2 regions of the Salipaludibacillus sp. HK11 genome follow, and region 2 is predicted to be linked to the other one. Evidence: a T-box and tRNA genes for the amino acid it is inferred to sense, from the RefSeq annotation. Region 2 holds a T-box; the other holds one or more tRNA genes.
The links. The T-box of region 2 lies ahead of pheS (phenylalanine--tRNA ligase subunit alpha). A T-box ahead of a tRNA ligase gene usually reads a tRNA of that ligase, here a tRNA-Phe.
Positions count from the first base shown of each region.

Region 1 (12,720 bases), 1.5 Mb from region 2:
TTAAAAGTACATGTTGCAGAAGAAAAATAAATGAGTGCGGTGTTGGAATTTTGGTTCTGACATCAAATCCGCTCAAATTGCATTCAATTTATGCGGGAAATGAGGGAGTATAATCATGTCTGACTTATTTGCCGATCGAACACCACCACAAAATATTGAAGCCGAGCAGGCGGTGCTAGGAGCAATCTTCATTGAGGATCAAGCTCTCGTCACCGCCTCTGATTGTTTAATTCCTGAGGACTTTTACCGGCCTGCACATGAACGGATTTTTACGGTAATGCTTGACCTCTCTGAAAAAGGAGAGCCGGTAGATATCGTCACGGTAACTTCGGAATTACAAACCAAGAAGTGGCTAGAAGAAATTGGCGGCGTGTCATATTTAAGTGATCTAGCCAATGCAGTACCAACTGCGGCAAATGCAAGGTACTATAGTGAGATCGTAGAAGAAAAATCATTATTACGTAGATTGATTCGAGTAGCTACAAATATTGCATCTGAAGGTTATGCAGCTGATGAAGATGTAGATTCAATTTTGAATGATGCGGAGAAATCGATTCTAGAAGTTGCTCACAAAAAAAACTCAGGAGAATTTGTCGATATTAAAGATGTACTAGTTGAGGCATTTGATAAAATCGAAATGCTTCAACACACAGCTGGTGATGTAACTGGAATTCCAACTGGATTTACAGAATTAGACCGAATTACAGCTGGATTTCAGAAAAATGATCTAATCATTGTGGCAGCTCGTCCATCGGTTGGTAAAACAGCATTTGCATTAAATATTTCGCAAAATGTCGCAACCAAAACAGATGAAAATATCGCTATCTTTAGTCTCGAAATGGGGGCAGACCAGCTTGTTATGCGTATGCTCTGTGCTGAAGGAAATATTGATGCTCAAAGACTTCGTACTGGGAAATTAGAGGATGAAGACTGGCAACGTTTAACGATGGCAATGGGGAGTCTATCTAAAGCGGGAATTTTTATTGATGATACGCCAGGTATTAAGGTGAAAGATATCCGGTCAAAATGCCGAAAGTTAAAACAAGATCGTGGTCTTGGTATGATAATGATTGACTATATGCAATTAATTCAAGGGGATGCTAGAAGTGGCGAGGGAAGACAACAAGAAGTGTCGGAAATTTCCCGAGAATTAAAAGGACTGGCTCGTGAATTGGAAGTACCTGTTATCGCATTGTCACAACTTTCTCGTGGGGTAGAATCACGTCAAGATAAGCGACCAATGATGTCGGATATTCGTGAATCAGGAAGTATTGAACAAGATGCAGACATCGTAGCATTCTTGTACAGAGACGACTATTACGATCAAGAGTCAGAGCAAAAAGATATTATAGAAATTATTATTGCAAAACAACGTAATGGTCCAGTCGGAACTGTCGAGTTGGCATTTATCAAAGAATACAATAAGTTTGTTAACTTAGAGCGAAGATTTGATGAAGGCGATATGCCTCCTGGTGCATAATATGTTTGTTTCCTATCGCAAAACTATAATTTTTAGCAGAAAATTAAAACAAAAATGTTTAAGTAATTGCACCGTATTTGCGGTGCTTTTTGTATGTTTTAGCAAAACGGTTTTGATTGTTATTTTATTTAAATAGGATGGTTATTTTTCTAATAACCAAAAGTGAAAATAAACCTGTTACCGCAAAAAAATATTAAATAGATGACAAAAGGTATACAACTCCAAAAGCGATTCAACCTTTGTGCATATGTTCACAAATTGGTCATTAGATTGCAACGAACTGTTCACAGTTACAACGGTCACGGTCGAGGAATCCATATTATACTAAGACTATAGAAAGTTAGTTAGTGGTCACACACATTAGAAAAACTTGGCTAGTCGCCGAGTCCTTCATGGCGAAAGGCTTAGTTTATCTTATACTTTAATCCTTTTGCGAAGTTAAACATTCTTAAAGTATACAAAAACAACCAGCATTCATTTTTTTTGATACAAGTGATCAACCAACTCTCTATAAAAAACTTACATTTCTGAGGAGGAATGAATCATGTTTATGGAATTCTTACGAAATAACAAGATTGCAGCCGGAGTTTTAACAATTTTAAGAGTATATATTGGATGGCAGTGGCTTACTGCTGGCTGGGGAAAAGTAACAGGTGGTTTTATGCAAGTGGTTATTTAAATGGTGTTGTTAACAACGAAGCGGTCATTGAACAGTACCCAACGTATCATGCATTTATTGAAAATTTCGCTTTACCAAGTGCTGATGTTTTTAGTTTCATGGTCGCATGGGGCGAATTACTCGTTGGACTTGGCTTGATTGTCGGCATATTAACAACAGCAGCCGCATTCTTTGGCATCATGATGAATTTTGCTTTTATGTTCGCCGGTACGGTTTCTTCTAATCCATGGCTCGTATTGCTCACAATCTTTATTCTTGCTGCTGGATACAATGCAGGTAAGTTTGGTGGCGACCGATGGGTGATTCCATATATCCGCACTGTCATTTTTAAAGATAAGTTTACACCATTAGCTAATAAACAAGTCGCATAACCTGGTATAATAAAGTTTGAAGTAAAGTAACGCTCCTTGTGATTTGCGGGAGCGTTTTTTGTTGAGTAATGTATATAATGACTTCAGCCTTATAGCCGCATATGAAGATATCATATCCTTTCAATAACCTTAATAATTTTGAAAAAATCTATAAAACAAGGGAATAAACGAATGAAAATATAATATATGCTAATATTGTTCGGGATATAGTTGACTACAGTAGCTTTAACTGATAAACTAACGTTGGTCGATTTGATAAAAACAAATGATAGAAATATCAAAAAAATACATGAAAGTAAATACACTTGGAGGTGCTCGATTCATGCCATCAGTTGTTGTGGTAGGTACGCAATGGGGAGACGAAGGAAAAGGAAAAATTACCGATTATTTATCAGAACAATCAGAACTAATTGCCCGTTATCAAGGTGGAAACAATGCAGGTCATACAATTGTATTTAATGGTACGACGTATAAATTGCATCTAATACCATCGGGGATTTTTTACAAGGATAAAACTTGTGTTATTGGAAACGGAATGGTTATCGATCCGAAAGCTCTCGTTAAGGAATTGGCATACTTGCACGACAAAGGTGTGGACACGAGTAATCTTCGTATAAGCAACCGAGCACATGTGATCCTTCCATATCACTTAAAATTAGATATCGTTGAAGAAGAAAGTAAAGGTACAAACAAGATCGGTACGACTCGAAAAGGTATTGGTCCAGCATATATGGATAAAGCGGCTCGTGTTGGTATACGCATCGTTGATTTGTTAGACAAAGAAACATTTAAGGAAAAACTTGAGGTAAATCTTCGCGAAAAAAATCTTTTATTAGAAAAGGTTTATGAAGTCGAAGGATTTAAAATTGAGGACATCCTTGAAGAATATTATGAATATGGGCAACAATTCGCTCATCTCGTAGCGGATACATCTGTCATTTTAAATGATGGACTAGATGCAGGGAAGCGTGTCCTTTTTGAAGGTGCTCAAGGGGTAATGCTTGATATAGACCAAGGAACATATCCATTTGTTACCTCATCTAACCCGATTGCAGGAGGCGTCACGATTGGTTCAGGTGTTGGTCCATCAAAAATCGATCATGTTGTAGGTGTTTCTAAAGCATACACGACTAGAGTCGGAGACGGACCTTTCCCAACTGAATTAAATAATGAAATTGGTGAGAAAATCCGCGATGTAGGGAACGAATACGGAACAACTACTGGACGACCACGACGGGTAGGTTGGTTTGATAGTGTTGTTGTCCGTCATGCTCGCCGCGTCAGTGGTATTACTGATTTATCTTTAAATTCAATTGATGTCCTTACGGGGATCGAATCATTAAAGATATGTGTTGCCTACAAATATCGTGGTGAAATCATGGAAGAATTTCCTGCTAGTTTGAAGGTTCTCGCTGAATGCGAACCTGTGTATGAAGAACTTCCCGGTTGGACGGAAGATATTACAGGGGTGAAGTCGTTACATGATCTCCCTCGAAATGCCCTCTTCTATATCGAAAGGATATCTCAACTGACAGGCATTCCGTTAACTATTTTTTCTGTAGGTCCAGACCGCACTCAGACGAATCTCATTCGCGGTGTTTTTGCATAAAACTAATAAATTTTGCGACTAAAAGGAGAGCTCTGCAATTTTTTTTGCAGAGCTCTTGATTTTTACTGAGAACTTCGTTAAAGTAAGATAGGTTCAGCAAAGGAACTAAAAAATATTTCGCTTTTTATAAAAAGATGTTGTCTTTCTTTTTATTAAGTGTTATGATTTATCTTGTCGCCGAAAAGGTAATCAATAATTGATTATTACTTTGACTTTAAAGAAAAGCATTATCCGTAAGCATCGTGATTAGACATCATTGAAAAGCTGCGAGTCATTAGCTCAGTTGGTAGAGCATCTGACTTTTAATCAGAGGGTCGAAGGTTCGAATCCTTCATGGCTCACCATTTTTTATAATATAAACACGGCCCGTTGGTCAAGTGGTTAAGACACCGCCCTTTCACGGCGGTATCACGGGTTCGAATCCCGTACGGGTCACCAAAAAAAAGATATTGACTTTATTAATCTAATCAAGTATAATTAATTCTGTTGTCCCTCATACTAAAAAGGAAACAGTTAGTCATTATCAAAATTAAAGAAAGTGACATTTCTTTGATATATAATATTAACGCGGGGTGGAGCAGTCTGGTAGCTCGTTGGGCTCATAACCCAAAGGTCGGTGGTTCAAATCCGCCCCCCGCAACCAATTTTAATCGTTTTATCTTGTATAAGATGGATTAAGTATAAAAGTAGTAAAACTATGATAAATACATATTAAATCATCTGGGGATCGTTCTTAGAAATTATATTTTAACAATTTAGTAATTGAAGGTCCCGTGGTGTAGCGGTTAACATGCCTGCCTGTCACGCAGGAGATCGCGGGTTCGAATCCCGTCGGGACCGCCATTTTATTTTTGAAAAATTAGACAATTTATTATACAAAGTGCAGAAGATATTTTACATTATTCTGGCTCAGTAGCTCAGTCGGTAGAGCAACGGACTGAAAATCCGTGTGTCGGCAGTTCGATTCTGTCCTGAGCCACCATCTTTTGAGTGCTGGCCTAGCTCAATTGGTAGAGCAACTGACTTGTAATCAGTAGGTTGGGGGTTCAAGTCCTCTGGCCAGCACCACACATAGTTAAATTATTACCTTTCCATAGTAATGGATAGGTTTTTTTGTTGTTTTAGAAGAATAAATCCTAATAAAAAATAAAATAGAGTTATCTTGTAGCCCTAATTGGCGGAGAGATTCCTCAACTAAGATTTTCGCATTTTTGGACCTTTTAATGAATAAGATGAGGTTTTAACAATTTTAAACGGTATGGGAGAATACATTGTTAGATATTTTCTTTTGATTATAGGGTAACGTAGGAGTATATGCTTTTAAAAATCCTTTAAGAAAGTAGTCGAAATTTGTTAGAAAACATCATTTCCTAGGAAATAACCGTTTGAAAATGAAAAATACGGATATTGATTCTTTTAATTATCTAAATTTAAGTGAATTTCAATAAACTTCCTGTTCTAAGGCTAGAGATGTGAAAATCCTATGTGATAGAATAGAAGAAGTGAATCACAAAGAGGAGCTGGTCAGAGAATGGATAAGAAAAAAATTCTAGTAGTTGATGATGAAAAACCGATTGCGGATATTATAAAATTTGGTTTAGAGAAAGATGGATTTGATGTAGTGTGTGCGTATGATGGGAACGAAGCACTTGAAAAAGTGAAAGAATACGTGCCAAATTTAATTTTATTAGACATCATGCTTCCATTTAAAGATGGATTAGAAGTGTGCCGTGAAGTTCGAAAAACGTATGATATGCCAATTATTATGTTGACAGCGAAGGATTCAGAAATTGATAAAGTATTAGGGTTGGAATTAGGTGCCGATGATTATGTGACAAAACCGTTTAGTACCAGAGAGTTAATAGCTCGTGTAAAAGCGAACCTTCGAAGAAACGAAAAAGTCCAAGAATCTGACACAGAGAAGAAAAATATTGAAATTGGCCCGTTACTCATTCAACCGGATGCTTATATGGTAACAAAGCGAGGAGATCAGATTGAATTAACTCATCGTGAATTTGAGTTAATTTATTACCTTGCTCGTCATATTGGACAAGTTATGACACGAGAGCATCTGTTACAGTCTGTATGGGGATATGATTATTTTGGAGATGTTCGCACCGTCGATGTAACTGTTCGGAGGCTTCGTGAAAAAGTTGAAGATAATCCAAGTAGTCCTGCGTGGATTGTGACACGTCGTGGAGTTGGATATTACTTACGGCAGTCTGATCAGGAGAATTAATTATGAAAAAAATTCGCCTTTATAAATCAATCCACGTAAAAATTGTGGTGATTTACGTGTTATTGATTCTGATCGCGATGCAAGTCATTGGCGTGTATTTTACTAGACAGCTTGAAGAACAACTTATAGAAAATTTTAATTCAACTCTAAACGAAAGAGCTGATCTTGTTGCCTTAAATGTCGGGCAGGAGATGATGAGAGAGGAAGAGGAAGAAGAGATTCCGCTTAAATCACGAATTGATCTTCTACTGACGCAACTGTTTAATATGGATAATGTCGATGTACAAGTCATTGATCAGCAGCAAATTGTCATCACTGCAACAGATAGTGCACACCAAATTTATGAGGGACAACGAACGACGAAATCGCGTGTCAAACAGACATTGGCTGGAATTGACGATCCAGGGGAGATCTTACTTAATACGAGTACAGGTCAACCAACACAAGTTTTTGCTGTTCCTATAGAAACGGAAGAAAGTCAAATTATTGGAGTAATATATATTGAAGCATCGATGGGTGAGATTTATGACCAGATGCAAGAAATAAATCAAATTTTGTTAACAGGAACTGTTATTGCACTTATATTAACTGCTGCTTTAGGTATTTTTCTGTCGCGAACAATAACAAGGCCGATCGTAGATATGAAAAGACAGGCAGTAGTCATGGGGGAAGGCGATTTCTCTAGAAACGTACGAGTCTATGGATACGATGAAATCGGACAACTGGCATCGACTTTCAATGAACTTACGAATAAGCTTGAAGATGCAAACGCAACGACAGAAGGTGAAAGAAGAAAGCTATCATCAGTCTTGACACATATGACTGATGGTGTTGTCGCAACAGATAGTAAGGGTAAAATTATTCTTATGAATCGTCGTGCAGAAGAAATGTTAGGTCAAAGTCAAGAGAAAGCTATGGACACAGAAATTATGAAAATGCTAAATTTAGATAAATTTATGAGACTTAATGACCTTTATAGGATGGTAGACCCGATTTTATTAGATTTCGACAACGTTCAAGAAGAAATAATTCTTGAAGCTCATTTTTCTGTTATTGAAAAAGAAAATGGCGAAGAAAATGGTTTAATCGCCGTTCTACATGATGTGACTGAGCAGGAAAAAGTCGAGGAAGAAAGACGGGAATTCGTTGCGAATGTTTCTCATGAATTGCGAACACCTCTTACTTCAATGAAAAGCTATTTGGAAGCATTGGCGGATGGCGCGTTGGAAGACCCTGAAGTCGCACCGCACTTTATTCAAGTTACTTCCAATGAAACAGAGCGGATGATACGTCTTGTTAATGATTTATTACAGTTATCAAAGATGGATAGCAAAGACTATCAAGTGATTATGGGAAGTATTAATGCAACGACTTTTGTTAATCAAGTTATTGATAGATTTGAGATGGCTACTAAAAATCAAGATATTCAATTTATCCGGCGCATACCTGATAAGAGTATTGCTGTGAGCGGTGATCGTGACAAATTAACACAGTTACTTGATAATATTGTATCAAACGCAATTAAGTACTCCCCTGAAGGTGGAAAAATAACTTGCACACTAAAAACCGAAAAAGAACGAATCGTGATAAGTGTTAAGGATGAAGGGGTTGGGATCCCGAAAGATAATCTTTCTCATGTATTTGATCGTTTCTATCGAGTCGATAAGGCTCGTTCAAGAAATCTAGGTGGAACAGGCTTAGGATTGGCCATCGCTAAAGAAATTGCTGAGGCTCACGGAGGTAGTATTTGGGTTAGTAGTGAGTGGGGAAAGGGAACAATGTTTTCATTTACTTTGCCTTATCATAATGAAGAGAGGGATGGGACATGATTATAGAAAATATAAAAACAGCCATCCTCTGGATTCTTATTTTAACAAGTGTTGGATTAACTTGGGAGATTTGGACATATACGCCTGCTTATAATGAGCTAGAAGAGTCTGGGGAAGGTTATGTGGAAATTGAAGCTATTGGCGATTCGCGTAGCTTGTTAGATGTTCTTTATCCAAATGAAGTTCTCGTTCATAATGAAGAACAGATATATCTTATACACCCCACCAAAGAAAACTATGAAGAACTGGATGATCTACTAGAGTCGGTTAATATTGAATTTATTAATCCTGTAGCAGAACCTTCATCTAGAGCACCTTCGTTGGATAGGTTTTACAATGGGATTGAAATTGTTTTTGATCAAGCAATTAAAGGTGATTGGCTAAATCAACTGTTTACTGTTGAAGAAGAAAATATCCCGATCGAGTATGTTAATCGCATCATATTTATGGAAAATAATTATGGTGACGAAGTAAGGTTACAGTTCGTGGACACTGAAAACGAAGAAATATATGAGTCTGCTAGGTCTATATCAAAGACTGATTTGGAAGCTTTTTATAATGACACTGAAAATGATCGTGCATCTGTTGAAAAAAAAGTTTTTCAACAGAAAGATAATAGCGAATTCCAACCAGTTCGCTATGTGGTGACAGAACCGATGACTTTGAGGAAGTTTACTTATGAATCTCAAGATCTGTCCGTTCAAGCTTTTTCACAAATTCTTTTTCCAGAGCCGGAGTTTGTAAGGCGTATTCCTCAAGGCAGACAAGGGGAAACATTCACGGATGGAAAACGAATGATGACAATCCAAGAGAGTGGATCGATATTAAAATTTGAACGACCGGATAGCGGAGGTCAACAAACGCCAATGTTAGAAGACGGGTTGGAGTTTATTAATAGCCATTCTGGGTGGACAGGGGACTATTACGCAGAGCGATGGAGAGAATCTAGTGCTACAGGTGAAGCAACGTTTCGTCTCCATGTAGGTGGCTTTCCCGTGTTAGGTTCAAATATGAACGACGATCAATTGTATACTATTCATGTGTCGCGTGCAGATAGTAATCAGATTACCGAGTATACTCGACCTATGTTTAAATTAGGAGAAAATCCATTTGAAATTGAATCAAATGTCAGATTACAACCTTTTGATGTACTTGAACAACACATTTTTGAGAATGAGATTTTTGATATGGATTCTGTAGAAGATATAAAAATAGGACATAACATGATTCGTGAACGCTCTTTTGCCACTTTTGAACCAGCTTGGTATGTGAAGGTTCGAGGAAGATGGACACAGGTAGATATTTCGTCTGAGTTGTCTCAAGGGGGAATAGAAAATGGATTGGAGTAGAGCGAAGATGATCTTCATTGTAACTTTCCTATGCCTAAATCTGTTTCTAGGTTATCAATTACACGAAAAGCAAGAACAAGCAAAACTCAATGCCATGACGCATGCAACAATACAGGAGCGTTTGGAAGATAACCGGATTGAAGTAGAAATAGAAAATGCAGAAGAAGTGAATGAAGGTGCACCAATTACTGGGACTGTTCGACAGTTTCAAGAAGAACTGTTTGAAGAACTCTTTGGAGAAACTCTTGAACGGCAGACGCTTACATTAATAGATGATACTACCCTGCGAGCTGAGTTTGAAAATCCATTTTCGTTAAATGCTGCCAATTTAACAGCTACCGTTAGCGCGTTTTTGCAGCAGTTTGTCTATGAAGGCGAAATGTATCAAATCGCTAAATATAATGAAGAAGAGCAGTATATTGGCTTATATCAGACATATAGAGATAGGAAAATTGACCAATACGAGCGAGAAGATTTCCATCTGAAGTTGTATGTCACAGACGACTTAGAAGTCGATTCCTATGAGCAAACCTTTATAACGGTAAACGAACAGGAAGGTCGTGAACAAGAGTTGTTGTCTCCATTAAAGGCTTTGGAAACATTGATGAACGATCACTATATTCCACCAGATACAGTTATTGAAGAGCCCGAACTCGGTTATTATAGTTTGATTCAGTTAGAGGCAAACTTTCAAATGTATTCCCCTGTGTGGAGATTCAAAGTTAATGATGAATATTATTTCGTCGATGCACTTAACGGAGAAATTCAAACGATTAGTTAAGTGGGAGAGGATAAATATATGAGTTTAAAGTTTAGTGTACTGGCCAGTGGAAGTACAGGTAACGCAATTTATGTGGAGACAGAAAAGCAAAAATTACTTATAGATGCAGGTCTTAGCGGCAAAAAAATTGAGCAATGTTTTATGCAAATTGGCGTATCTCCTGCGGATTTAGATGGAATCTTAGTCAGTCATGAGCACAGTGATCACATTAAAGGAGTCGGAATTCTTGCACGAAGGTTCAAGATTCCGATTTATGCAAATGATAAAACATGGAACGCGATGGAAAAAGGAATTGGTGTTATTCCACTAGATCAGAAGTTTACCTATCAACGGGGCGAAGTGAAGTCGTTTGCTGATATTGAAGTTGAATCTTTTGGTGTCTCACACGACGCCGCTGATCCTATGTTCTTTTCATTTCATCACGGTGGAAGACAACTGACAATATTAACGGATACTGGTTATGTCAGTGATCAGATGGTGGGAATTACGAAAGGTTCAGATACGTTGATCTTCGAATCAAACCATGATACAGATATGCTCAGGATGGGAAAGTACCCGTGGACAATTAAACGACGAATACTCGGAGATGAAGGGCACGTATCCAATGTTGATGCAGGAATTGCTTTAGCAGATATATTGAGAGAATCAAAAGCTGATGTGTATTTAGCACATCTTAGTCTTGATAATAATATGAAAGACTTAGCTCGTATGACTGTGCAACAAACGCTTGAGGCACAAGGTATTGAGGTTGGGCGACAAGTAAAGTTGTATGATACTGATCCTGTCGTACCAACCCAATTGAAGGTTGTATAAGTAGGATTTAGGGTTTATAACGTTTATCTTTTCTTTTTGTGGGAAATTATATGTATATATGAAAGAACATCACATTTAATTCAAAATGATAGACGTTAGCCATAAAAATGACTAAAATGAGTAGAAAATAATGAAAAAGGTCAACTTTGTTATCTTGTTATTAAAGGGGGGGACAAATATGGGCTATTATGATAATCACTCGCCTTCTTCGATCGAGAAGCGTTCCGTGAAAAAAAGAACAAACCGATCACGTTCTGGACTCGTAGGCTTTATGGGTGCGGTACTTGGTGCACTGATTGTAGTGTTTTCAATCCCACTACTGGCTAATAACGGTTTTCTTCCTTATGAAGTAGTTCCAAAAAATGAATCGTCTACTGATCAAGAAGTAATGAGTAATGATGATGTTGAAGAAGATCAATTGGCTTCAGAAACATTGAATTTACAAACAACTTCTGAAGTGATTGAAGCAGCAGGGAAAGTTTCTAATGCAGTTGTCGGCATTGTGAATATGGAGCAGTCTTCTGGATTGTTTGGAGAAGGATTTGCTGGCGGAACAGGTTCAGGAGTTATTTACAAGATTGATGGAGATCGTGCTTTCATTGTAACGAATCAACATGTTGTTGAGGGAGTGGGGCGTGGTTCTAGTAATCTTGATGTGACTCTTAATGATGGTTCACGTGTCTCTGCCGATGTTGTAGGTGGAGACGATTTAACCGATTTAGCTGTTTTGACAATTGACTCTGACGGGATCGAGACAGTTGCAGAATTCGGAAATTCTGATAGTTTGCAAGCTGGTGAACCCGCAATAGCAATTGGTAATCCACTGTCATTTGAAGGTTCTGTGACGTTAGGTATTATTAGTGCAGTGGAACGTAGTATACCTATTGACTTAACAGGTAATGGACAAACAGATTGGAATGCAGAAGTTCTTCAAACGGATGCAGCTATTAACCCAGGAAACAGTGGAGGGGCATTGCTAAATATTCAAGGAGAAGTAATTGGAATTAATTCAATGAAGATTGCTCAGCAAGAAGTGGAGGGAATCGGTTTTGCGATCCCATCTTCTATTGTGTTGCCGGTCATTGAGGATATAGAGGAATATGGTGAAGTCCAGCGACCACAAATGGGAATCATGCTTCGTTCACTACAAGAGATTCCAAGCATGCACTGGCAAGATACACTAGGTTTGCCAGAGGATATCAAAGGTGGCGTTTATGTCGAAGGTGTTGAACCGAATACACCAGCAGACCAAGCGGGCTTACAAGAAGATGATGTTATCACTAAATTGAACGATAAGGAAATTAATGACTCTCATGATTTACGTCGATTCCTCTATACTGATGTTAGTATAGGCGAAACAATAACAGTTACTTTCTATCGAAATGGTGATGAACAATCGGTTGAACTTACATTAGATAAACAAGTTTTCTAAACTAATCAGGAGGGAGAATCAATCCCTTCTGATTTTTAATATTTGATGAGAGTGTATAATAGTAGTAAAAGTCTGTAAAAATTTTATCTGTTGGTATAATAGCGGTATCGCATGTGGATGGTTACAAAAGTAGAAAAC
Region 1 covers NZ_CP181045.1:3,737,119-3,749,838, reverse strand. Annotated here, with positions in the region: gene rplI (50S ribosomal protein L9) at 1-30, shown strand, start outside; gene dnaB (replicative DNA helicase) at 116-1,480, shown strand; partial or broken gene ACM26V_RS17595 (DoxX family protein) at 2,025-2,530, shown strand; gene ACM26V_RS17590 (adenylosuccinate synthase) at 2,853-4,139, shown strand; tRNA gene ACM26V_RS17585 (tRNA-Lys) at 4,408-4,483, shown strand; tRNA gene ACM26V_RS17580 (tRNA-Glu) at 4,503-4,577, shown strand; tRNA gene ACM26V_RS17575 (tRNA-Met) at 4,706-4,782, shown strand; tRNA gene ACM26V_RS17570 (tRNA-Asp) at 4,907-4,982, shown strand; tRNA gene ACM26V_RS17565 (tRNA-Phe) at 5,046-5,121, shown strand; tRNA gene ACM26V_RS17560 (tRNA-Thr) at 5,132-5,207, shown strand; gene yycF (response regulator YycF) at 5,671-6,378, shown strand; gene walK (cell wall metabolism sensor histidine kinase WalK) at 6,381-8,207, shown strand; gene ACM26V_RS17545 (YycH family regulatory protein) at 8,204-9,556, shown strand; gene ACM26V_RS17540 (two-component system regulatory protein YycI) at 9,543-10,337, shown strand; gene ACM26V_RS17535 (MBL fold metallo-hydrolase) at 10,356-11,150, shown strand; gene ACM26V_RS17530 (S1C family serine protease) at 11,329-12,582, shown strand.
Region 1: it has a tRNA-Phe gene. The T-box ahead of pheS (phenylalanine--tRNA ligase subunit alpha) is inferred to sense a tRNA for this amino acid. The anticodon was not compared.

Region 2 (12,720 bases):
AGCTCACTGCTCGCTGAATCTAATACGCCACCATTTTCATCAATCGCCTGGTTGATTTCTTCCTCTAAACTCTGCAAAGAAACCATCTGACTTGTTAAGTCTGGAAGAATAGTTAATTCAATCTCATCCTCAACCATTCTTTCAACAAACGATTTGAAGCGGCGACTCCCATGAAGCGTCGATGAAATATCTAACAACTCCATTTCATTTAAAATACCGCCTATTTCCGCTCGTTTGATTGCCGGGCGAATATCGCGTAAGCCACCTAAAGGAGCCCTGCCTTTTAATCTAATGACTTTAGCGCCTTCAAATGTCCGTTCTTGTGCATCCTTTATTTGATTGATATCAAACGATGGCATTAACTCTTTCACTCGCTGTTTCCCTAATGAGGAACTGGCAAATGAAATCAGCTTTTCCTTCATCTTGCTATATTCTAATATGCGACAAACCCTTTCGATCACAAGGGTCACCTCCAACTTTGACTATCTTCTATTTTTCCAAAGAAACGCTGCCATTTCTTTAGCCGTCCATGTATTAACAATCGTTGACTTTTTTAGCCAACCTCTCCTTGCTGTTTTCACACCTGTTGGCATATGATCTAGCATTTCAAACCGATGAGCGTCCGTATTTATCGCTAGTTTTACACCGGCTTCTTGGGCTTTTCTTACCCACTTTTCTGATAGATCGAGCCGATTTGGATTTGCATTTAGTTCAAGAATTGTGTCTGTTTCTACAGCTAATTCAAACAGACGTTCCATATTGACCGGATAACCGTCGCGCCGCCCAATTAATCTTCCTGTTGGGTGAGCAATCATCGCTACATGAGGATTCCTACATGCATTTTCCAATCGTTTCATAATTATTTTTTCATCTTGCTGAAACGAGGAATGAATCGAAGCAATTACGAAATCAACTTCTTCGAGGACATCATCAGGATAATCCAAACTTCCATCTGGCAAAATGTCCATTTCAATTCCTGTAAACACTGTGAAATCATTCATCGTCTCATTAAGCTTACGAACCTCTTCATGTTGACGTTTCAATCGCTCAATCGTTAAGCCATTCGCAACTTTCAAATATCTTGAATGATCTGTGATGGCAATATAGTCGTAACCTTTATCTTTGCAAGCTTGTACCATCTCGGAAACAGACTGTGCGCCATCACTCCATGTTGTATGCATATGCATATCAGACCTTATATGAGAAGCATCAATTATTTCGTAATCTTTGTCAAACGCCTCTAGTTCATTCATACCTTCACGAATCTCAGGCGGAATAAAAGGTAGGTTAAAATGCTCAAAAAACGCTTCCTCCGTCTTAAAGTGCTTCACTTCCCCAGTAGATTCTATTTCAATGCCATATTCGCTAATTTTTTCGCCTCGCTCTTTCGCCAATTGGCGAAGCATCACATTATGATCCTTGGATCCAGTAAAATGATGAAGTGTCGTTGCAAAGGATTCATCTTTGATCATCCGAAAATCTACCGGAACAATAAGATCCCCATATTCGAACTCAACACTCACTTTTGTTTCTCCATGACCTATAATATCTTTTACGTGCTCCATCGAAACTAGCACATCACCAACTGATTGAGGATCTTCTGTGGAGAGGATAAAGTCCAAATCTTTAACTGTCTCTCTTCCCCTACGGAAACTGCCCGCAAGCTCGAATCGGGTAATTTCATTTATATTTGTTAATCGGTCTTTAATGTCCTCTGCTGCTGGAAGAATTTGCGCAATCGTTAATCGCTCTGGACGTTTCCCGAGATCATCAAGCGCTGCGAGAATTTTTTCTTCGGTTTTTTTACCAAATCCAGCTAGATTTTGCACTTTTTTCTCTTCACAAACAGTCCGAAGTGATTCAACGTCAGTGACCTGTAATTCTTGATATAACTTTCCGATTTTTTTCCCACCAAGTCCCGGAAGCTTTAATAAAGGAAGTAAACCATTAGGCAGTTCCTCTTCCAGTTCTTTTAGCAAAGGTGTCTCTCCGTTTTGGATAAGATCGTTAATAACGCCTGCAGTTCCTTTGCCGATACCAGTAAGTTTCGCTGGATCATCAATCTCTGCTAGAGTTCGCTCATCTCTTTCTAATGCTTGTGCCGCTTTGCGGTAAGCAGAAACACGAAAAGCATTTGCACCTTTTATTTCTAAATAAACCGCAATTCGTTCCAAGGCAGTTAATACATCTTTTTTATTCATCACTGTCACTTCTTTTCACCTCGTCCCATAATATCACTTATTCCATTCATTCTTCCTTATCATAGCTAATTGATAGGATAACCTGCAAGTAATTAATCAGATAACGCCAATTTGATCACGAATAAATTTCTTCGTCGTTAGCTAGCTTTCTTTTATTGTGATCACAATAAAAGAAAGCTTCTCGCCATTTACGAGAAGCTAATCATTCCATCCCTTACTCCAAATCTCTTTTAACTCATCAGAAATAATCGGCGTATAGTCAAAGATCATCTGTGCAAATGAAGACCCTTGAAGCGTAGCTTGCACCAAGTCAATTTGAATAACTGCGGCTAAATGCAGAAGAACAGTTACCACGACCAACCCCTCTAAAAAGCCTAATATTCCACCAAACCATCCGTTTAAAAAATGAAGAATTGGTAGGTGAGCAAGAAAATCAAATAGAGAGCCAACAATTTGCAACAGAATTTTAGATATAAAAAACAATGCAACAAAAGCAATACCATTATAATATACTGCTTCAACATTAAACGACTCTACAAGTAACTGAAAACTTGAATCTTCCGAGAGTTGTGGGAACGGGACCCATAATCTTATGTAATGAGCTACTTCCTGATAATATAAATAGGCTACAGCTAACGAAACAAAAAGGCCAACTAAATGAACAACTTGAAGAATAAGTCCTCTTCTAAAACCGACAAAAAAACTAATGATCAAAATAAAAAATAAAATAAAACTAAGCATCGTATTTAGTCCTCATCTTTCTCTTTTCATCTTCTACTTGTTTTAATAAAGCTAAATAATCATTTCCGATATTTACAGCAGCAAGAACTGCTAATTTTGTTGAATCAAGATATGGATTGTGCTCTTTCAATTCCTTCATTTTTTTATCTATCAACTCAGCTACAGCATTTACTTGATCTGAGCTTTCTTTACCGATGATGGTATATTGTTGGTTATATATCGTCACACTTGTTCGACTTTTTTCACTTTCATCTCCCACCAATAACCCTCCATTCGCCAAAGAAATCCTATCATATATCATAACATGTCAAAACAGCAATGAAAATATAATCTATTAAATAGATGAAAACCGATGAAATATTATCTGTTTTTGTCTATACTTTGAAAGAGTCATCAGTCACAGTTTTAGAAAGGCGGTTGGATACATGAGTCATCAAGTATTAAATGTTCCAAAACAACAACTGTTAGAACTTAAAAAATATTATCACTCTTCTTTGAAGGACAAATTTCCACAAGGTGCTGTCTTTGCCGCGAAAACAAGTCAATGCAGCATTACCGCCTACCAATCAGGTAAAGTTCTTTTTCAAGGGAAAGGCGCAGACAGTGAAGCTGGAAAATGGCAACAAAAACAAGGGATTTCTTCAGGGAATAAAACCAAAAAATTAGGATCTTCTCCAGCTGCTTCAGTTGATAATCATGCTTATTACCCTCCTGATAAAACTGAAGAAAAAATTTTATTAGGAAGTGACGAAACAGGAACTGGCGACTATTTCGGTCCGATGACTGTAGCCTGCGTTCACTTAACAAAAGAGCAGATGAATACGATTGACAGCTGGGGTGTTCGCGACTCTAAAACGATCAAAGATGATACCATTCGGGCACTCGCACCGAAGTTAATTCATGAATGTACTTTCAGCCTACTCATTTTAGACAATAAAAAATACAACTCGCTCCAGGAAAAAGGCATGAACCAAGGACAAATGAAAGCTCTACTTCATCACCAAGCAATCACAAACGTGATGGAAAAATGTAGCGAAAATGGTCTTGATTTTGACGGTACATTAATTGATCAATTTGTCACTCCATCTGGGTACTTCAAATACCTTTCTTCCAATAATAAAAAATGGTCATCTGAAAAACCGCTTTATTTCGCTACTAAAGCAGAAGGTCTCCATCCTTCAGTGGCCGCCGCTTCCATTTTAGCACGTTATTCTTTCTTGCAAGAAATGGATAAACTCGAACAAAAATTAGGATTACCGATTCCTAAAGGTGCAGGACCAAACGTTGATAAAGCCGCAAAAAAAATCTTTGCATTAAAAGGAAAAGATTCCTTATATCACATTACCAAATGGCATTTCTCTAACACAACAAGAGTTACTAATTAGTTCAGATAAGACCTCCAATTAAGGGGTCTTTTTTCTTTGCAATTCATAGGAGGTGTCATGTAACATCCTTATTCATATTTCGTTAGCTTCATTCTGATTTACTATTAATCAAACATACAAAAGCTCTGTACACTCCCTTCTGAAAGGAATTGTACAGAGCAGGTAATTAGGAACGAAGAGTCGCTCCCGCTTTTTCTTCTAAACCTTGTAATACTTTCTCATGAACGTTTGTAACTTCTTCTTCCGTTAATGTTTTTTCAGCGTCCAAATATCGTAATGAAAACGCAAGTGATTTTTTACCTGGAGCCATGTTTTCACCTTGATATAAATCGAATACAGCCACTTTCTTTAACAATTTCCCACCATGATCAAGGATAATCCGCTCTAAATCTTCTGCATTAACATTTTCGTCCACAACTAGAGCTATGTCGCGTTCCATTGCTGGATACTTTGGAATCGCTTGATATCGTAGGTCAGCAGTCGAAAGAGCCATTAGTGCCAATAGATCTAATTCAAAGACATACGTAGCAGGAAGGGACCATTCCTTCGCTACTGTGGGGTGAAGTTGTCCTAGATAGCCTACTTGCCGGCCATCGATTTCTACCTGTGCCGTTCTACCTGGATGAAGCCCGTGTTTTTCAGTTGCTACGTAGCGAACGTCACTAGTCACATGTAATTCTGACAATATTCCGTCGACGATTCCTTTAACAACATAAAAATCAGCCGGTTTCTTCTCCCCTTGCCAACCATGTTCATGCCATAGCCCCATAAATGCACCAGACAAATATGTTTTTTCTTCTGGTTGAACAGTTATCGGATCTTCATCCGTGTGAAAAACCGTACCCATTTCATACAGATGAACATTGTAGGAATTTCGATTTTTATTATAACTTAATGCATCTAGGAGGTGGGGAATCAGTGTCGTTCTTAACGCACTCCGTTCCTCACTCATCGGCAAGGTTATTTTCACTTGGCCTTCAGATGTTTCCCTAAAATGAGCTTCTTTTTCTTGCGTCGTCAGCGAGTAACTTACAGCCTCGTGAACACCTGTGCCTTCAAGAAAACGTCGAACTTTTCGCTTCTTCTTTTGTGAATCTGTCAAACCACCTGGAGTTGTTGGTGTATTAGGTAATGTTGTCGGAATGTGATCATACCCGTACAACCGAGCTATTTCCTCCACAAGATCCGCTTCAATTGAGATATCTTGACGCCGTGTTGGAACGGCAACAGTAAAAGTCAAGTCTTTTTCATCATATGGAAACTGAAGCTGAGCAAATATTTCTCTTACTTGATCTACCTCAAGTTCTGTTCCCAATGTTCGGTTAATCTTATCTAAGCTAATCGCCACTTCTACAGACTCTCGATTTAATTGATCAAATGCAACTGGTCCTTCTAAAACCTGACCACCAGCAAGTTGTACAATAAGAGAAGTTGCTCTCGCTCCAGCTTCAGCAACACGATTAGGATCTACTCCTTTTTCAAAACGAATGCTAGAGTCACTGCGTAAGCCTAAGTCTTTTGAAGCTTTTCTAATTGGTTCAGAGCTGAAGAAAGCTGCTTCTAGTAAAATATTGACCGTATCATTTTCTACTTCAGAAGTAGCACCTCCCATAACACCAGCAATCGCAACAGGATTTGTTCCATTTGTAATCACAAGGTGTTCACCAGAAAGAGTCCGTTCAGTTTCATCTAACGTAGTAATTGTTTCGTTTTCTGTCGCACGACGGACTAATACTTCCGTTGATCCGAAACGATCAAAGTCAAAGGCGTGAAGTGGTTGCCCGTACTCAAGAAGAACGTAATTCGTCACATCCACCACATTGTTAACTGGTCTAACACCAGAAGCCATCAAGATAGTTTGCAACCATAATGGAGATTCGCCAATGTTGACTCCTTTAATGATTGAAGCTCCGTAATAAGGATTATCACCCGACGCCTCCACTTTTACTGACACTGCATCACTTGCCTTTTCCTTAACAGAAACGATCGCAGGTTCAGGAACTATCACGTCACGATTGAGAATTGCTGCAACTTCATAAGCAACTCCAAGCATGCTAAGACAATCAGCTCTATTCGGCGTTAAATCCAATTCTAAAATTGTGTCATCTAAACCAAGTGGCGCGAGTGCATCTTCTCCTACAGTCATTTCTTGAGGAAAATGAAAAATTCCTTCACTATATTTTTTCGGAACCGTCTTCGCTTCCATACCAAGTTCTTGTAAGGAACAAATCATGCCTTCCGATTTTTCTCCACGAAGTTTCGCTCGCTTAATTTTCATTCCACCAGGAAGACGTGCGCCAACTTTCGCTACTGCGACAAACTGTTCTGCTGCCACATTTTTCGCACCACAGACAATTTGAACGGGTTCTTCTTCTCCTACATCTACTTGACAAATGTTTAATTTATCCGCCTCTGGATGCTTCACACATGATAATACCTTTCCAACAACAAGCTTTGTGATGCCTGTATTCAAAGCTGTAACTGCTTCTACTTCCACACCACTTCGCGTCAATTTTTCCGCCACTTGTTCTGCTGTTAAATCAGCAAGGTTGATATATTCTTTTAGCCATTTATATGAGATTAACACAATTGTTCCTCCTTAAATTTCGCTAGATTCATTCTTGATACAACGCTATTAAACATGAGTAAACTGTGATAAAAAGCGTGTATCATTTGTGTAGAAATGACGGATATCATCAATGCCATATTTTAGCATCGCAAAACGTTCAACTCCCATTCCGAATGCAAAACCTGAATATTTCTCGGGATCAAAACCACTCATACGTAGGACGTTCGGATGGACCATTCCTGAGCCTAACACTTCAATCCAACCAGTTTGTTTACACGTACGACACCCTTTGCCATGACACATCGCACAGCTAACATCTAATTCAGCTGATGGCTCTGTGAATGGGAAATAACTAGGACGTAAACGAATTTCTCGTTCTTCACCAAAATAGCGTTTGACAAATTGCTCGAATATTCCTTTTAAATCACTCATTCTTATTCCTTCATCCACGACTAACCCTTCTATTTGCATGAACTGGTGAGAGTGAGTCGCGTCGTCTTCATCACGGCGGTATACTTTTCCTGGACAGATAATTTTAACTGGACCTTTTCCTTGATGCTTTTCCATCGTTCTCGTTTGTACTGGAGATGTTTGTGTTCGCAATAGTAAATCTGATGTAACGAAAAATGTGTCTTGCATATCGCGAGCTGGATGATGTTTCGGTAAGTTCAATGATTCAAAATTATAATAGTCTGTCTCTACTTCTGGTCCTTCAGCTACGTTAAAGCCCATTCCAATAAATACGTCTTCAATCGTTTCTACCACCGATGTTAATGGATGACGTCCACCTTTTCGGGCGGGGCGGCCTGGCAATGTCACATCAATGCTTTCCTTTGCTAACTTTTCACGTAACGCTGTTTCTTCAAAAGCTTGTTCCTTTTCTTCAATGTAACTCGCGACGGATTGGCGAACCTCATTCGCTTTTTGACCTACTTTTGGTCGCTCTTCAGCGGATAGTTTTCCCATTCCTTTCATTACTTCAGTAATTGGACCTTTTTTTCCTAAATACGCGATTCGAACTTCTTTTAAATCTTGCAAATTTGATGCATTTGCAACTTTTTTCATCGCTTCATCGTGAAGCTCTTGTAAACGATCTAACATGAAAGTTCCTCCTTTTTTGTCAACTCCTAAGAATGACCCATCCACTATTGAAACTAAAATAATACAGAAAAAGCCCTCATCCCTATGAAGGGACGAAGACTCGCGGTACCACCCTTGTTAATACGATACTACTCGTATTCACTCAATGAAGAAGATAACGGTCTTCCTGCCGGATCATCAGGAAAAATTATTTTCCTTGGATCGACTCCAGAGTGAATTCGGCTGGGTCCCACATAGAAATGCTTTCAGTCTAAGGCATTTCCTCCCTGAATAGGAACGTATCAGCGTACTATTTTCCTTCTTCGTCATAAATCATTCTGTTTGTCTATTTCTGTTGAATATTATATAAGTTTTACGAAGATTTCGCAAATCGTTTAGTCAAATAAACTTTTCTTTTTTATCTTTTAATAACTAAGCTATGCTACGCTCCTCTTAAGTGATAAAGAAGAATGCCTGTAGCAATCGCGACATTTAGTGATTCCGCTTCTCCAAAAATAGGAATGTACAGATTTTGATCACTCATTTTCAACAGTCGTTCTTTCACACCATTCCCTTCATTTCCTACGATAAGCGCAAAATTCTTCTGTGGCTCAATAGCTGTAAATGTACTTCCTTGAAGACTTGATCCAAATACAGGAACATTACTTTCCTTGCATAGCTCAACCGCTTCTTCGAGATCCATTTTTTGAATAGGCAAATGGAACAGTGAACCTTGTGTTGAACGGATCACTTTGCCATTATAGGGATCTGCTGTAAGGTCACTTAAGACCACTCCTGACATCCCCGCCGCATCAGCCGTCCGAATCATCGCTCCTAAATTACCTGGATCTTGAACGCCATCGATAAATAAGTACCTCCCGTTCTCCAAAGGAAGATTTACATTCAATGGCTTTTCACAAATTGCTGCAATACCTTGAGGTGCCTCGGTTTCAGATAACTCCTTCATCACTCGCTCCGTTACATAGACACTAGACAGCTCTTTGACATCCCACTCCTTTGGGATCTCTTTCCCTTCTACAATTACCAAATGTTTAATTATTATTGAAGATTTTAACGCCTCTTCTATTAAATGCATACCCTCAATAAAAAAGAGCCCTGATTGATCACGTTCTTTTTTCGTGTGAAGTTTTTTCCATGCTTTAATCTTTGTATTTTGGATAGATTCAATCGTTTCCATAGTCTCTCCTATACGTAAATTTTTTGACAATACTTATCACAATAACGGCCCTCTAACTATAAATTTTACATAATTATAAACAGTTTTATCCATACTATAACAGAATTATCAAAGTAAAACGATTCTAATCTTTATGTTTAGGTTTGTTCATTAAAATATTCAAAATAAGTTGAGTGACTTAAAGAAAGGGTGGAAAACATGAGTGGTTTTAATTTACGTGGGGCCATTTTAGAAAATGTGTCCGGCAGTACTCAAGATGATGTCGAAGCAACGATTGTTGACGCGATTCAAAGCGGTGAAGAAAAAATGCTCCCAGGTTTAGGTGTATTAATGGAAATTTTTTGGAACCAAGCCAGTGAAGAAGAAAAGCAATCTCTCACAGAAAGCATTTCAAAAGAACTTCAGTAAAGTTGAATGATTAAAGATGTGTAGCTTGAAAAATAAGGATAAACCTCATTTTTCAAGCTCTCTTTTAATCTCTCCTGAAATTGCCCATCACTTCCATACTTTCACTTACACTAACAAAAGCGGTCGGATCAATTTCTTTTATGATTGGTTTAAGAACCGCCAATTCATAACGTGTGATTACGGTATACAATACTTTTTTATTTTCGCCTGAATAAGCACCTTGACCTTCAATAACTGTAATTCCTCTTACTAAATTCGCCAGAAGTTCTTTCTTCAGATCATCGCCTTTACTTGTGACAACCATCAGACTTAATTTAATATGACGCGTATGAATACGATCAATCACTATTCCAGTTATGTATATCGAGAGCATTGTATACATCGCAAGATCCCAAGCAAAGAAGAAGCCTGAAATAACTACTACAATGCTATTTAATGCAAAAAAAAGTCCACCAAGAGGCACATCCCACTTCTTAATTAGTACTAAACTAACAATATCAAAACCTCCTGTAGAACTATAAAAACGAATAATTATACCAATCGTGGCACCCGCAATAACGCCACCAAATACAGATGAGAGTAAGGCGTCATCCGTCACTTGTACAATCGGAATGTATATCATAGCCACAGATGTAACTAATACAGAGAAGAGACTATTCACAATAAATTGCTTTCCTAATTTCATCCATCCTAAAATGAATATAGGAACGTTAAGTAGCGCCATCCAGTAACCTGCATTAATTGGTGTTAACAAACCAAACACCATTGCAAGACCAGTTACCCCTCCTGTTAATACTTCATGTGGCAACAAAAATAGATTAAATGCAAAAGCTAATACGACGGACGAGATAAAAATAATAAGAACACTAAATACTTTCTGCATATGGACACTCCAATCTAAATCAATTCGAAAATCACTTAATGAAGTATAATAATAGTCGTTGTGTCCGTCAAGAGCTAATTCGACAATTTAAAAAACCAGACTAATATTGTTCGAGTCATTTTGATTTATTGCTTAAATTTTGGCAATTAAAATCTTCTTGATCGGTTGAAAATAAAAAAGAGTAACAGTTTATCAAATGCCCTTCAACTGTATTTTTGCCCTATCCATCTCACTAACTGCTCAAGTCCCCCTCCACTTGAACAATTCTTTGCCAAAAAAACTCCGATAAATACAAAAAAGGCTGTCACCAATACTTTGGGACAGGCTTTTTCAAAAAATTAATTAAACGTTATTTGATCGACAGTTTTTCGATCCATTTTCTTGATCACTTCTACAATTAATTGAACAGCATTATCAAAATCATCACGGTGGAGGATCGCCGCATGTGTGTGAATGTAACGAGTCGCAATTGTAATTGATAGCGCTGGAACACCGTTTGCTGTTAAGTGGATCGCACCTGAATCCGTCCCACCACCAGGAACAGCATCAAATTGGTATGGAATCTTCTTCTCATCCGCAGTAACTGTTACAAAGTCGCGTAAGCCTTTATGAGAGACCATTGACGCATCAAACATAATCACTTGCGGCCCTTTTCCCATCTTAGCCAAAGCATCCTTCTCAGTAATGCCTGGTGTGTCTCCTGCAATACCTACATCGACGCCAAAACCAATGTCTGGTTGGATATGATGCGCCGAAGTTCTCGCGCCGCGAAGACCAACTTCTTCTTGAACCGTCCCAACTCCGTAAACCGTATTTGGATGATCTTCATCCTTTAGACGACGAAGGACTTCAATCGCAATAGCACAACCGATTCGATTATCCCATGCTTTAGCCATTAACATTTTTTCATTTTTCATCACGGTAAAGTCACAAACAGGAACTACTGAATCGCCTGGGCGAATACCAAATTCAGCTGCTTCTTCTTTGCTTGTTGCCCCAACATCAATAAACATTTCCTTTTTATCGACCGATTTTTTTCGAGCATCTGGAGCTAAGATATGTGGCGGTTTAGAACCAATTACTCCAGGTATATTTCCATTACGAGTCATCACAGTCACTCGCTGAGCAAGCATTACTTGCTCCCACCATCCACCGACACATTGGAACTTTAAAAATCCACGGTCATCAATGTTTGTAATCATAAAACCAATTTCATCGAGGTGGCCTGCCACCATTATTTTCGGTCCGTCCTGAACAGAACCCGTTTTTTTAGCGATCAAGCTTCCCAAGTGATCGGTTTCTACCGATTCCGCAAAAGGTGAAATATACTTTTTCATCACTTCGCGCGGTTCTCTCTCATTTCCAGGAATTCCGTTTGCATCAGTTAATTCTTTAAGCATTTTTAACATGTCTTCCATGAATTAAAGCCTCCTTTGGTTTAAATAAAACGTCAGTATTTTTTCAACTAAATTATTATCACGCTTTTCCTTTAGCGAAGTTAAACTTTTCTAAAGAAAAATAATTATGTACTCCCCTTATTATAACGATTTCAAAGTAATTTCTCAATTCTTTTCGATAACCGAAATATTAAATGAATTAATACCCTTGATCTTGTCTTTGATGGTTAACTTCATTTTTTTTCAAGTACGCTTCCTCAACATCATCTGATGAAAATCCTAATTTAGCGCCCAAGGAAAGATAGACTCGGAATAGATTTTCATAGCTAAGCCGTGTTTTTTCTTCGCGCAAGTGAACAATCGCTTCCATCGAATTAAAAAATGTTTCAACAAGTTCATTTTTTGTTGCTTCAGCTGGAATTGGATAAACAATTACAGGCTGATTATCAAACCCAAATTCAATTCCTACTGAAAGAAGAAAATGAATTCCGTCCACATATTCCTCAAGAATAACTTCACAGGCAGATGGCTCTTTTTCACTCCAAAACTTAAAACACCTCGTTTCATTAGCTAATTCTGCTAATTCAACTTGAAATGCCAATAACTTCCTTTCTAATAAAGGCTCTCCTTTAAGCTGTTGCTTAGTCTCAATATATTTGTCCAAATCCTTTTGCATGTTAAATAGCTTAGAAAAATTCATTTTAAACACCTTCCCCTTGATTTATCCTACATTCATTCATTATACTTTAAACTAGAAGATAATTATTTTCAAACAAACAATAAATAAAAGTTACTATATTTTTGAAACTTATCCCGTCGTCAATCGTAGCATATATCAAGGCATCTTTAATTAGAAAT
Region 2 covers NZ_CP181045.1:2,197,230-2,209,949, forward strand. Annotated here, with positions in the region: gene ACM26V_RS10885 (endonuclease MutS2) at 1-461, opposite strand, end outside; gene polX (DNA polymerase/3'-5' exonuclease PolX) at 483-2,201, opposite strand; gene ACM26V_RS10895 (CvpA family protein) at 2,400-2,942, opposite strand; gene zapA (cell division protein ZapA) at 2,935-3,201, opposite strand; gene rnhC (ribonuclease HIII) at 3,368-4,327, shown strand; gene pheT (phenylalanine--tRNA ligase subunit beta) at 4,494-6,914, opposite strand; gene pheS (phenylalanine--tRNA ligase subunit alpha) at 6,963-7,997, opposite strand; T-box leader at 8,083-8,309, opposite strand; gene ACM26V_RS10920 (TrmH family RNA methyltransferase) at 8,419-9,174, opposite strand; gene sspI (small acid-soluble spore protein SspI) at 9,373-9,582, shown strand; gene ACM26V_RS10930 (YitT family protein) at 9,647-10,465, opposite strand; gene ACM26V_RS10935 (M42 family metallopeptidase) at 10,804-11,883, opposite strand; gene ACM26V_RS10940 (dUTP diphosphatase) at 12,062-12,538, opposite strand.